DNA from 3 places in the Sporosarcina sp. P16b genome. Region 3 is predicted to be linked to each of the others. Evidence: riboswitches for the same ligand, from Rfam matches in the RefSeq annotation. Region 3 holds a riboswitch; each other region holds the start of a gene.
What was found. Region 3 has a riboswitch for cobalamin ahead of CSV77_RS03375 (ABC transporter substrate-binding protein). Riboswitches for the same ligand answer to the same signal wherever they lie in the genome.
Positions count from the first base shown of each region.

Region 1: linked by a shared signal. The riboswitch ahead of CSV77_RS03915 (ribonucleotide reductase N-terminal alpha domain-containing protein) and the one ahead of CSV77_RS03375 (ABC transporter substrate-binding protein) in region 3 are both predicted to bind cobalamin.
Region 2: linked by a shared signal. The riboswitch ahead of CSV77_RS07560 (energy-coupling factor transporter transmembrane component T) and the one ahead of CSV77_RS03375 (ABC transporter substrate-binding protein) in region 3 are both predicted to bind cobalamin.

Region 1 is NZ_PDYO01000002.1:174,069-178,348, forward strand. It holds partial or broken gene CSV77_RS03905 (ribonucleoside-diphosphate reductase subunit alpha) at 1-89, opposite strand, end outside; gene CSV77_RS03910 (GIY-YIG nuclease family protein) at 318-1,043, opposite strand; partial or broken gene CSV77_RS03915 (ribonucleotide reductase N-terminal alpha domain-containing protein) at 1,189-2,496, opposite strand; cobalamin riboswitch at 2,656-2,830, opposite strand; gene CSV77_RS03920 (alanine/glycine:cation symporter family protein) at 3,124-4,280, opposite strand, start outside.
Region 2 is NZ_PDYO01000004.1:173,082-177,361, reverse strand. It holds gene CSV77_RS07565 (ABC transporter ATP-binding protein) at 1-1,565, opposite strand, end outside; gene CSV77_RS07560 (energy-coupling factor transporter transmembrane component T) at 1,538-2,407, opposite strand; cobalamin riboswitch at 2,898-3,036, opposite strand; gene CSV77_RS07550 (hypothetical protein) at 3,879-4,280, opposite strand, start outside.
Region 3 is NZ_PDYO01000002.1:71,000-75,279, forward strand. It holds gene CSV77_RS03370 (FecCD family ABC transporter permease) at 1-811, opposite strand, end outside; gene CSV77_RS03375 (ABC transporter substrate-binding protein) at 804-1,790, opposite strand; cobalamin riboswitch at 1,932-2,058, opposite strand; gene argS (arginine--tRNA ligase) at 2,353-4,020, opposite strand; gene CSV77_RS03385 (YwiB family protein) at 4,017-4,280, opposite strand, start outside.

The DNA.
Region 1 (4,280 bases), 100 kb from region 3:
TCACCTGGCTTTGTGCGTGTGACGACCATATCGTCTTCTAGTGTTACGGATTCATGTGTACTCGCTGACATATTTTGCAGTATTTCAGTCCTCTTCTTCAATTAAGCTCGCAAAGCTTAATCCGCAATTAATTGCTGCTGCATGTCACCATGCAGAGGAGACTATATCATCATCCCCAGCACGACCTGGTAGGATGCTCCGCTTTTCCCTTTATGAATTATCCCTGTTTTTCATCAGGGCCTCGCTTGAGGGGTACTCTACTCGCTTCTTCACTAGTGCTATTTCAACTAGCTATGCTTTCGATAGTCGTTAGGCATTTACTCAACTATAATATGATGGTCTGGAAAGTTACGGGAATACATACGGTTTCTCATAGCATGTGTAGAAATGCCATGAGCTAATGCCGCCTTTGCAATACTTTCATATACCACGTCATGGACTTGGCATTTACAAGCAGCATGTTTGTTGGTCGGTCTTAGTGATTTCGGGACAATTCTCTTATAGCTAGGAAAGTTATCACAGTCTAATCTATACGAAATTGTTGTACAATAAAGGGAAAGTGCAACAGATGCTGCAGTTATTGATGAATATTCAATTCCATCTATTATAATTGCTTTTGAGTTCTTCTTTTTGACTGCTTCAATCATCTTTTTGGTTTTTGGTTTCCCGTATTGATGATTTGAAGCGCCTGTCATTTGTTTCACTCTTAAACTGCGGATATGCTCTTTGTTTGGGTTTGTTGTAAAACAATCTCCGCCAATAGATGTCATTTTAATATTATAATATTCCTTTGATTCTACAGCATTTCGTTTAGAAATATAATATTCCTCAAGTTGATTCAACTCTATATCTGAGTATGCCTCAACCAGAATTACCCTGATAAACTTTTCCTTACCATACTTTTTAATAGCCCTTTTCAAATAAAGACCTGAACCCAAATATGTTTCCCAATTATTTATCCGACCGTAAATACATTTTCCAATGTATTTCATATTATTAACTGTATTTGTAGTCTCGTAAACAAAACCAAATGGCTTTTCCACAAATATCATCCCCTATAGAACAAATGTTCTTTATTTGATGATACTACAAAAGTTGAGATTTAGCACGGGATTGTCTTACTAAATAAGAGTTCCCCCGTTTAACGGAGTTTTCGACAGCCATTACTGACTGAAGGTGCTATTGTTAACACAAATTACTAGAATAAATCATACCTTCATGCTTATTCGGATTCATGCGGTTTACTTCGTCGCGATAGAACATGAAAGGCGTTCCTGTCTCGAGCTGGCTACGCAAGATACGTTTCATAATTTCAATCGCGGAAACCGTCTCTCGTGATAAATCTTCATTACGGACGCATTCCTCATACTTCTCGCGGAATGTTCCTTGTCCTTTCGTTTCATCATAGAAGTCTTCCAATGAATAGCCCATTTTCGTGCGGACTTCATGTGGATCGAATAAATGCCAGTCTTCACGGGACTCGACTTTCTCCATGAACAAGTCTGGCAAGCAAACGCCTGTGAAAATGTCATGTGCACGTAAACGGTCATCGCCGTTATTGAGCTTGAGATCAAGGAATGTGAAGATGTCTTGATGCCATACGTCGAGATAAACGGCTACGGCACCTTGACGTTGACCGAGTTGATCGACACTGACTGCCGTATTGTTCAACTGTTTGATCCATGGCAGAACACCGCTTGACGCGCCTTCGAAACCACGAATCGATGCACCACGAGAACGAACTTTCCCCATATAGACGCCGATACCGCCACCGAATTTCGACAAGTTCGCGATATCGGTGTTGCTGTTGTAGATCCCTTGTAAGGAATCATCCACTGTATCGATAAAGCAACTGGATAGCTGACCGTGCATCTTGCCTGCATTCGATAATGTAGGTGTCGCGACCGTCATGTATAAATTGCTCATCGCCCAGTATGCTTCGCCAACTTTATGAATGCGGTCTACTGTTTCGTCTTGCATTAGTGTCATCGCGATGATCAACCAGCGCTCTTGCGGCAGCTCCACTGGCTGTTTCTTAAAGTTTACGGTTACGTATCGGTCTACCAATGTTTTCAAACCGATATATGTGAATAATAGATCACGGGAAGGATCGAGTAGTTTACCGATTTCCTGAAGCTCATCTAGGCTGTATTTCTCTGTCAGAACGGATGTATATAAACCTTGTTCCACCAAGCGTTCTACATTTTTCGCAAAGTCGGTATAAGCATCCGCCCCACGCAATGCTTGTTGCTTTGCATAGACGTCGAATAAATAAATTCGTGCCGCTACAAACGTCCAATACGTATTTGCTTCATCAATACGGCTTAAAGACTCCAGCACCATCGCGTTCGTCCATTCAGTTGCCGTGCTAGCCGGGTGGCGCTCTTGGAATTTCTCACTCGCTTCGATTAACGGCTCCATTTGTTTCTTGCCGAATTCTTCTTGTAAGTTTTCCAACACTAGATTAAGTCCCTTAGTTTCTTGAATAATAGCCATGATATCCGCTCCCTTTAGTTAATTAATTCGGTTATGTACTAAATAAAAAAACTCCCAATAAAATCGGGAGTCGTCAATTGACGCTTAGTAGATCGCGGAAAGTTTTAGGCAGACTGAAATAAGACTGCTTTGTGCTTTCACTCTCCAACCCCGAAGAATGTTTTGCTGAGATGACTGGCAGGTCTACTGGCTGGCACATCGTTCTTCCATCTTTCCTTCCCGCCGAAGCAGTGGTTTTATAAGATAGTCGTCCGTGCCCTCAGTTGCGGGGGCAGCTCCGTTAGTGGCGGATTCCCTTTTAAACGTGGTGGGTACCAATTCATCTATTTGCTGTTACACACTATATATAGTGTGTTGATTCATATATAACCCTAACATGTTGTGTTCAAACATGCAAAACAAAAATCGAACCGAAGTTCAGAATCCTTCTTCTGAACTACGATTCGATTTTTGTTATTCAGTATTTTATAGTATATCAAACTTTTTACTTCTTGACTAAATGGTTTGTGTGAATGCTTTAAACTTAGGAGTGTGTGAATAAGGGATTTCCGCTATAATCCTAACTTATACATGGTGATAAGTTAAAGATTGAGAAATCATATCCCTTACATCCACAAATCACCCCCATTACAAACGATCTTCTGGTTTTTCCGCTGTCTCTTCCCAACATTCCGCGCCTTTTAATTCAGGGATGCTGGCTGACTTGAAGACAGGGTTTCTGCCGGCTTTACGTTGTTTAGTGAAGTCGTCCAGTACTTTAAAGGCGATTTTACCAAGTAGTAGAATGACGATTAAGTTAATGATGGCCATTAGTCCCATGAATAGGTCGGCCATATCCCATACAACTTGTACTTTTGCGATTGCACCGAAGTATACCATGACCAGTACAAGAACTTGATAGATTCGTTTCCATACGATGTTGGCATGAATGAATTCAATATTGGTTTCGCCATAATAATAGTTACCGATGATAGAACTGAAGGCGAAGAACATGATAGCACCGGCAATGAAGTACGGTGCCCATGCGCCTACTTGTACAGCCATGGAGTTTTGTGTCAAGATGATACCGTTTGTTTCACCTGTTTGATACAATCCGCCAAGCAAAATGATGAATGCGGTCGCAGAACAGATGATGATGGTATCGAAAAACACACCTAGACTTTGTACCAATCCTTGTTTTGCCGGATGCGATACGTTCGCTGTAGCAGCCGCGTTTGGCACACTACCCATACCTGCTTCATTGGAGAAGAGACCGCGACGTACACCTTGCATCATGGCCATCCCGATTCCGCCACCCATGACTTCTTTAATTCCGAAAGCATGCTCGAATATCAATACAATAATGCCTGGAACTTCTGAAATATTCATAATCACGATATATAACGCTACCAAAATATAGAAAGTCGCCATGATGGGTACGATGGTTTGTGTTACTTTTACAATCCGTTTGACGCCACCGAAGACGATAATCCCTGTTATTAGCATTAAGCCAACCCCGACACTCCAGTTCGGAATGCCGAATACTTCAGTGAATGACTGACTGATGGTGTTGGATTGTACTGCGTTAAATATGAATCCGAAACTCATCGTCAGTAAAATCGCGAAGACAATTCCGAGTTTCCGCCAGCCTAGCGCTTTTTGCATGTAATACGCCGGCCCTCCGCGGAATGTGTCACCATCTTTCACTTTATATACTTGTGCCAATGTACTTTCGATGAATCCAGTCGCCATGCCGATTACGGCGATCACCCACATCCAGAATACCGCACCAGGCCCACCAATTC
Region 2 (4,280 bases), on a different contig from region 3:
AATCCGCGTGCGATTTTGCTAGCGGCGGTTGTGTAAAAGCGGTTGGACGTGAAAAAGGTTTTCGGATGATTGATCGCGATGAGTGATTGATCGAACAACATGCCAACACGTGTAGATACTTCTGCTGCAAATTCAATATCATGCGTCACGATAATCGTCGTGATATTCTGTTTTTGAAGCGTTCGAATCAACTCCGTCACTTCTTTTTTCGACATGACGTCCATTCCTTTAGTTGGCTCATCCAGCAATAATATATCCGGTTTAAGCAGCAATAATTTTGCAAGCGCGGCCTTCTGCTGTTCTCCGCCACTTAATTCAAATGGATTTCTTTTCGAAAGATGCTCAATATGTAACTGTTTCATCATACTCGATACCGTCGTTTCTCTCCGTTCTTTCGGCATTTTTTGCACAGGAACCGCATGGATTAGCTCTTCTTTCACCGTTGAGTACATGAATAATGCTTGTGCGTTTTGCGGTAATAAGACGATATTCCCTTTCCACTTGCTTGGTGCGACTTCGTCTATCCATACTTTACCTGCATACGGCTTATGCAGTCCGGCGAGTAACCTTAGTAACGAAGACTTGCCGACTCCATTTCCCCCGACAATCGTGAAGATTTCGCCTCGATGTACCGTAAACGTCATATCCGCGAGTAGATTATCACTTTTTCGATTGTAACGGAAATACAGATCTTTCACTGTAATGAGTGGTGGATGCTTTTTTCTCATCGGATCCGTCGGTAAAATTGCCGATGGATAGTGCCGAATGAAATCCATCCCTTCGCGCACCGTAATCGGCGTCTCATCACGGAAGCCGAGCTTATAGTAGACACGCATCGCTGTCGTGAGTGCGTCGAGCATTGGATGTTCTAGCAAGGAGTTGCCGATTGCTTTCGGTGTTGTGTCATAAAGAAGCGAGCCGTTTTCCATGAACAACACTCGATCGCACACGGGTAATAACTCTTCTAACCGATGCTCGACAATTAAAATCGTCATGCCGAGTTCACGATTGATTTTTTCAAGTAGCGTCAGAAACACGGAAGCCGCAATGGGATCAAGTTGGGACGTTGGTTCGTCGAGCAATAAAATATCCGGCTCCATTGCAAGCACCGCCGCTAGATTAACGAGTTGTTTCTGTCCACCTGATAGATCACTGATACTAACATGCAACCAGTTGTGAATACCGAAGAAACTGGCGACTTCAGCGATTTTTTGTTGCATGTCTACCGTCGACATGCCCATATTCTCAAGACCAAACGCCAACTCTTGCCACACTTTTTCCATGACTATTTGTTCCTCTGGATTTTGCATTATATAGCCAATAGCTGTCGCTGTAGTTGACGCGGGCAGTTCATCGATTTTTTCGCCGTTCACATACACCGTGCCGCTAAGTTTACCGTTCGGCCGCATTTCCCGTTTCATCATTTTCAATAACGTGGACTTTCCTGAACCGGTAGGACCGAATAGCGTTATGAATTCTCCACGCTTAATCGAAAAGCTCACGTCTCGCAACACATGCTGTTCTTCATACTGGAAGTTCAGATTTTCGACTGTAAGTATCGCCATTTGATCCTCTCCTTCGCTTCATAGATAAACGGTAATAACATGAGCAAGCCGATGATGACGTAATGCCCTGCACCTAGTGTCTGTTCACTGATTTCTGGATAATACTGCGTCTGGTGCTGTGTGAAGTATCCAATGTAGTAAAGAAGAAACAGAACGAGTCCGGCCGTCAATATTCCGTCCCGTTTTGTGAATCGCCTCTTCTTATACCGCGTTCTCTCTTTCACGATACCATACCCTCGCGCCTTCATGACATCTGGCTTAACAATGCTAAACTCCGCTGTCTGGACGAGCGTCTGCCGCCACAATGCGAACGCGCGACGGAATTTTTCCACTCTGCTCCCTACTTTGTAATAGCCGATTCCGCGTTGTGCCATTTGGTTTTCACGCCATTTTATTTTGAATAACGGAATGAATCGCCACAGCATGGAAACGAGAAATTTTGGGCTAGCGGACACTTTCGTCAGTACGGCAAGTAGTGTGTTCGTCGTGAAAATCTCGAAATAACTCTTCGTCCAGAAACTGGTTGCAACTACGGCTCCCGCAATGACGAGTCCTTTCGTCACAGCTTCCAGCGTTACCGCGTGTTCATGGAGGAAAAATAACGGAGTGAAACCGTTATGTACAGTTGCTGGATACGCTACGGCAATTAGTAGAAAAACAAAAGAGTAATAGATCAAGTCCTTAGTTGCTGTCCGGACTCCGTGCAGCATGAGAAAATACAGAATGCCCCCGATCATGGCCAGCGCCACGATGATCGGATGAAACGAGCTGAACATCGTGACTAAAACGACTGTAACGTAGACAAGTAGCAATAGTGGGTGAAAGTTTGAGAATGCGCTCATCTAGTTTCCTACTTTCTTTATTTTCGTATATAGCTGTTTAGATCTCTATCTACATCACATGTGTTATGGAACTCTACTTCATCACCGCCCTGCAGTTCGTATTGACTAACGCTACGGCTACTAGATCTTTCTTCATTATATCGCTCTACTCTCTTTGATGCCTTCTTTTTTTCATCCTACTCATTACCACGATGACCAAACCTGCGACAACCTTGGAATTGAATGTCGTTCATACCTTCAATGAATGTGATCCTGCCTGTAAAGTCATTCAGTCCTTTGCCATTTAGCATCCCATTCATTTCCTGGGGAATGAGAGAATCGTCTAAATGATTTACAGTGACGACGTATAGTGGATCGGTCCGCCAGCTAGTTTTAGCGCGGAAGCCTCTACCTTTTCATTGAAATTAAACGGAGCGGTTTCTTCAGTGGCAGTGTGGTTTTGAATTCAAAAAATCCCCACCTCTTGAATGAGATGGGGACCATGAAGGTGTCATGCTTACATACTTTGGCAAGGCTCCTGACTTAGGGGCATATTTCCCCATTACAGTGGCCGGACCGCTCAGGATTCTCACCTGATTTCTATTTATTCTTTGTTTACGGGACAAAGAACCAAAACACTCTAGGCAACTATTAACTAGCTTATAGTTTTTGCGGGGTAAAATCAATAGACGCTGTACTTAGAATGGATTTCTGTTTTAGTGAGATGTGCCGTTTCAAGCGCTTTTAGACAAGATCCGCAAATGTACTTTTTGAAAGTCTATCAAGTAACTGATATAGATTAGGAATCAATTCTTTGACCATCAGGATTCTTAAACATATATCCTAAGCTCCCAATCAAACGACGCACATTAAAACACAGCACTTCCTTGGTACAATCATTGTATCAAGGAAGTGCTTTCTTATGTCTCAAGCAAAGTTAACTATTGTCCCCGTCACACTTCAACCTTTATAAAACAACCTCATTCCCTTAGAAGATTCTCACGCTCTTGGCCTGTACATAATAAAAACTTCGAAGGCTCAAATTTCCTTTTCTCAGGGCATGGAGGATCGGATCATTCAAACAGCCATGAGGAAGCTGAAACATCTATGAAACAAGATTATACCTCCGTGGGAAAATCGAATATGCTTGATTTCATATAAGCCCTGCTTCTCTCATAATAGCTTGATGATTATTTAGTAATTAACAATAAAAGTTATAGATCGCTTCATACGTTTAAGGGGACGATGAATAGCCGTCATTGACGATTTTGAACTGCACCCTGCATGGGCAAATACTCGGTGGTGAAAGTCCACTGCAGGCTTGGCAGTAGGAACTGTTAGCGAATGATTAATAAAGGTACCAGGTCCGCACGCAAATCTATATTAATTAAGAATCGTTTCTGGATTGTGTCGGGACCAGTACCTTAATTCAAAAGAAAACAATTCTCACTTATAGATGCCCCTTATGACATCTCCATCTTAACTGTAATACCTATTCATTCAATTTTTCTGAGTATTTCTGTTCAAGTTCTTGATAGAATCTCATTTTATCAGTAAATAGTTGATTTAGTGAATATGCACTGTTCCCATCTTTCTTGACGGAATAGGAAGAAAACGCTTTTTGTATTTTGTCAATCTGCTGGACTCCGTTCAATGATTCATTTACGTTAGATGATAAGGAATTCGATTGCTGTGGGTCAAATAAAAAATCATACGGATCTGTTCCATCTATATTAAACTTCGCTAAATTCCATGCCTCATTGTAATATAATTCATTATTCTCCTCACTCTTTGTCATAACAAGTATATATCCGCTTCCTTTCTTTAAAGGTGTATAGTTATCGTAAATGAGGATATATTCTCGATCATTATCTTCTCTAAGCGCATAGTATTC
Region 3 (4,280 bases):
CGGAGCCCCATAACATCCTTGTCATATGCGGGACCACTAGGCCAACGAAGCCGATTGTTCCAGACACGGCAACAGCGGAACCAGTTAAGACCGAACCGCCTAGCAAAATCATCAATTTACGTTGTTTGACATTGACTCCAAGATGATGCGCACGTTCTTCACCGAATAATAAAGCATTCAATTCGCGGCGATTAAGCCACAGCATAAATGTACCGATGATAAAAAACGGCAGGACCATCAGAATATAATTCCAGCCGCGCATCGATACGCTACCAAGCAGCCAACCGACGATCTGACGGAGTTCTTCTTGCGTTAACGCGATCATCAGCGACAGCACGGAGCCGAGAAATGAGCCAAAAATGATTCCTGTTAAAATGATCGTCTCCATTTTCATTGATCGGTCGACCATTCGAGCAAAACCGATCACTAAAAACATCGTGATTGCGGCACCCATCATACTAAATACAGGTAAGGTGAACGCGCCAAGAACCGGCAGCGATATACCAAAAAAGAGTGTGATCACGGCGCCGACAGAGGCACCGGATGACACTCCGAGGGTGTAAGGATCAGCTAACGGGTTTTTCAAAAGCCCTTGGAACGCGGCTCCTGATATAGCCAGTGAGGCACCGACAATTCCGGCCAACAACACACGTGGCATACGGATCTTCCACAAAATATTACTCGCGGTCGCATCCGATTGATTCCATAGCGTCTCTATTGGTATTTTCACTGTACCGATCGATACGCCGAGCCAGATTGCCACAAGGAGCATGGCAATCGACACGACATAGGCGAGCGCAGTTTTATTCACCGAATACCTCAGGATAGACTGCTTTCGCAAACGATTCTAATCCGTCAGCCAAACGCGGACCTGTACGGCTTGTAATATCTTCATCCAGTTGAATGACTCGATCTTCTTTGATCGCAGTAACTGCATCAAACCCGTCACGCGTCTTAATATTTTCTACAACGTTTGGAACATAGCTATATATTGCCAAAATTACATCTGGATTTTCATCTACAATCGTTTCAGGACTGATCATAATCCAACCTTCTTCTGTCACGATGTTTTCAGCATTGATCATATCCAAAAACTGTTGTGGGAAAGTTCCTTTTCCTGCCGTGTAAATTTCAGGCGCATCGGAGTTTTCAATGAACACGCGCTTCTTGTCCGTAATGTCCGCTGCTTTCTTTTCGATATCAGCGACTTTCGTTTTCATATCTTCAACGATTTGATTCGCTTCCACATTTTTGTCCATAACTTTACCAATCAATTCAATCGTTTCATATGTCTCTTCAAATGTTCCTGCATTCTGTATAACGATCACAGGGATGCCTGCGTCACGAATCTGATTCAATCCTTCTTCATTCGAACCCAACATCATTTCATGTGCGAACACCGCTTCCGGTTGCAATGAAATCACTTTTTCTATGTTGACCGTAAAGTCCCCTACTGTATCTAGCTCTGTTACCTCTTTAGGATAGTCATCGTTTTCTGTTACTGCAATGACTTTATCTCCTGCACCAATCCCGTATAAAATTTCCGTGTTGCTTGGAAGTAATGAAATGACAGTTTCCGGCACTTTTTCAAATGTAACTTCTTTGCCAATCGCATCTGTCAGAGTGTATGGATAACTCGTTGTATCCGTTGATGCTTGTTCCGTTTTCGTTTCTTCGCCAGCTTGATTTTCATCTGCTGGTGTTTCTTCTTTTGCACTATCGCTTCCACATGCTGCGAGTAGTAGTACCGCGAGCATTGCTGTCAGCAGTAGTTGTAAAAACTTCTTCATGTGTGTTCCTCCTTTAATATGTGTGTTGCATTACGCAAGTCGCAGACACGAAAAAAATCCTTCGATCATTCGAAGGATTAGGTGGGATGAAATCAGGACGTGACTTCTTCCATTACACCTATCCTCGTAGGTTGCTGCGGAACTTCATTTTCTAAAAAGGCAGGTGACCTGGCTTGTGCATAGCACGTACAGTGGCGGGACCGCATCGGATTTGAACCGATTTCACTTTTCATCTCTAGTATTGAGAACCTTTTAGAAGATATGTAATTATGCTTTATTATAGCGGTAATAGTGAGGGTTGTACAGGGCGGTGCTGATCTTTCAAAAGTCATCCCCACTTCCTACCTGTTCTTGTGGTGGTAGGTTGAACCGCGCTAAAACTGGAAGAGACCGCGCATTTCGTGTTTAACACCGCGCAATTACTCTATGTAACCGCGCCAAACTGCTTGAAGATCGCGCTATTGGGATATTTCGTTGGATTTGATGAAACTTTGACAGGCAGTACTTCCAAAGACATAAAAAAGCCAAACAGTAAAAAATCTGCTTGGCCATTTTCGATATATTACATTCTTTCCGGTGCTTCAACGCCAACTAATTTCAATGCGTTCGCAATCGTCGTTTTAGTTGCTGTGATCAAAGCCAAACGTGCCTCGGACAGGTCTTTATTTTCCGGGTCGAGCACTTTATTCGCATTGTAGAAACTATGGAATGTAGCTGCTAGTTCTTGAATATATGTCGTCACGCGGTGCGGTGCGCGCATGCGAGCTGAGTCGCTGATAAGTTTCGGGAAATCTCCGAGCTTCTTCAGTAGCTCCAATTCTTTCTCATCTTGCAATAGCGTGACGTTTGTCGTTGACGCTTCCACGTTCTGTTCTTTTGCTTGACGTAGGATTGAACAGATACGTGCGTGCGCGTATTGTGCGTAGTAGACGGGGTTTTCATTGGATTTGGATACCGCCAAATCTAAATCGAAGTCCATTTGTGCATCGCCTGAGCGCATCGCAAAGAAATACCGTACAGCGTCTAGTCCGACTTCTTCTACGAGTTCACGTAATGTGACCGCTTTTCCTGTGCGCTTGCTCATTTTGAATTTTTCTCCGTCTTTATAGAGCTGAACCATTTGCGCCACTTCTACTTCGAGCGTATCGCGGTCATAACCTAGCGCCTGGATTGCTGCTTTCATACGTGGAATATATCCGTGGTGGTCTGCTCCCCAAATATTGATCAGTTTATCAAATCCACGACTTAGCTTGTCTTGGTGATAGGCAATGTCCGGTGTTAAGTACGTGAATGAACCGTCTTGCTTGATTAATACACGGTCTTTATCGTCACCAAATGTAGTGGAGCGGAACCAAGTCGCGCCGTCTTCTTCAAAGACATGGCCATTTTCACGAAGTTTTTGGAGTGCGATTTCGATCTTGCCGTTGTTATATAGGGACGTTTCCGAGAACCAGTTGTCGAAATGCACGCGGAAGTCCGTTAAGTCTTTCTTTAGTTTATCTAATTCGATATTCAAGCCGTGTTCACGGAAAAATGCAAGTCGCTCTTCTTCTGGAACATGGACATACTTGTCTCCATATTGTTCAACGAGGCCTTTTGCGATGGCGATGATATCTGCACCACGGTAGCCGTCTTCCGGCATTTCTTTTTCTAATCCAAGTGCTTCGAAATAACGAACGTCAATCGATAACGCTAAGTTATTTATTTGATTACCCGCGTCATTGATGTAGTATTCACGCGCTACGTCATAGCCTGCTTTGTCAAGAATATTACATAATGAATCACCAAGTGATGCCCCGCGTGCGTGTCCTAAGTGCAAGTCGCCTGTTGGGTTCGCTGAAACGAATTCAACTTGGATCTTCTGTTGCTGTCCGCTGTCGGAACGTCCGTAGTCTGCTCCTTGGTCCAGGACAGATTTCACGATATCTCCGAGACTGTCTGTTTTCAAGCGGATATTGAGGAAACCGGGTCCAGCAATTTCAATGGAGTCGATTGCCGTGTTTGTCGTATCAAGATGCTCCAAGATACTTTCCGCGATTGCACGCGGTGGCTTTTTCGCGAGTTTTGTCAACTGCATTGCGATATTCGCTGCATAATCGCCGTTCTCTTTACTTCTTGGTGATTCCAGTTTAATTTCCGGAATATCCGCACCTTCGACTAGTTGTGCTTTCTCAATCGCTTCGTGCAACGCTTCTTTAATTTCATGTTGAATCTGCTCTACTGCATTCATTGTGTTACCTCCGAGTAGGTTATTGTCAAATGGTATTTCCCTAATAAACTTTCGTCTGAATGTAAGTCGTACGCTACGGTAAAGCGTCCAGGTACCCACTCCAGTTGATTGGTATAAACGGCTAAATCCATAACGGCAGGACCATTACCGTATGTGCCGAAACGGACATCGTCTTGTCTGAACGGTAAGCGCATCTGCACGCCACCTTTACGCATGATGAAGGCATCTTCGGCATGTAATTTCACGGTCGTTCGGACTAC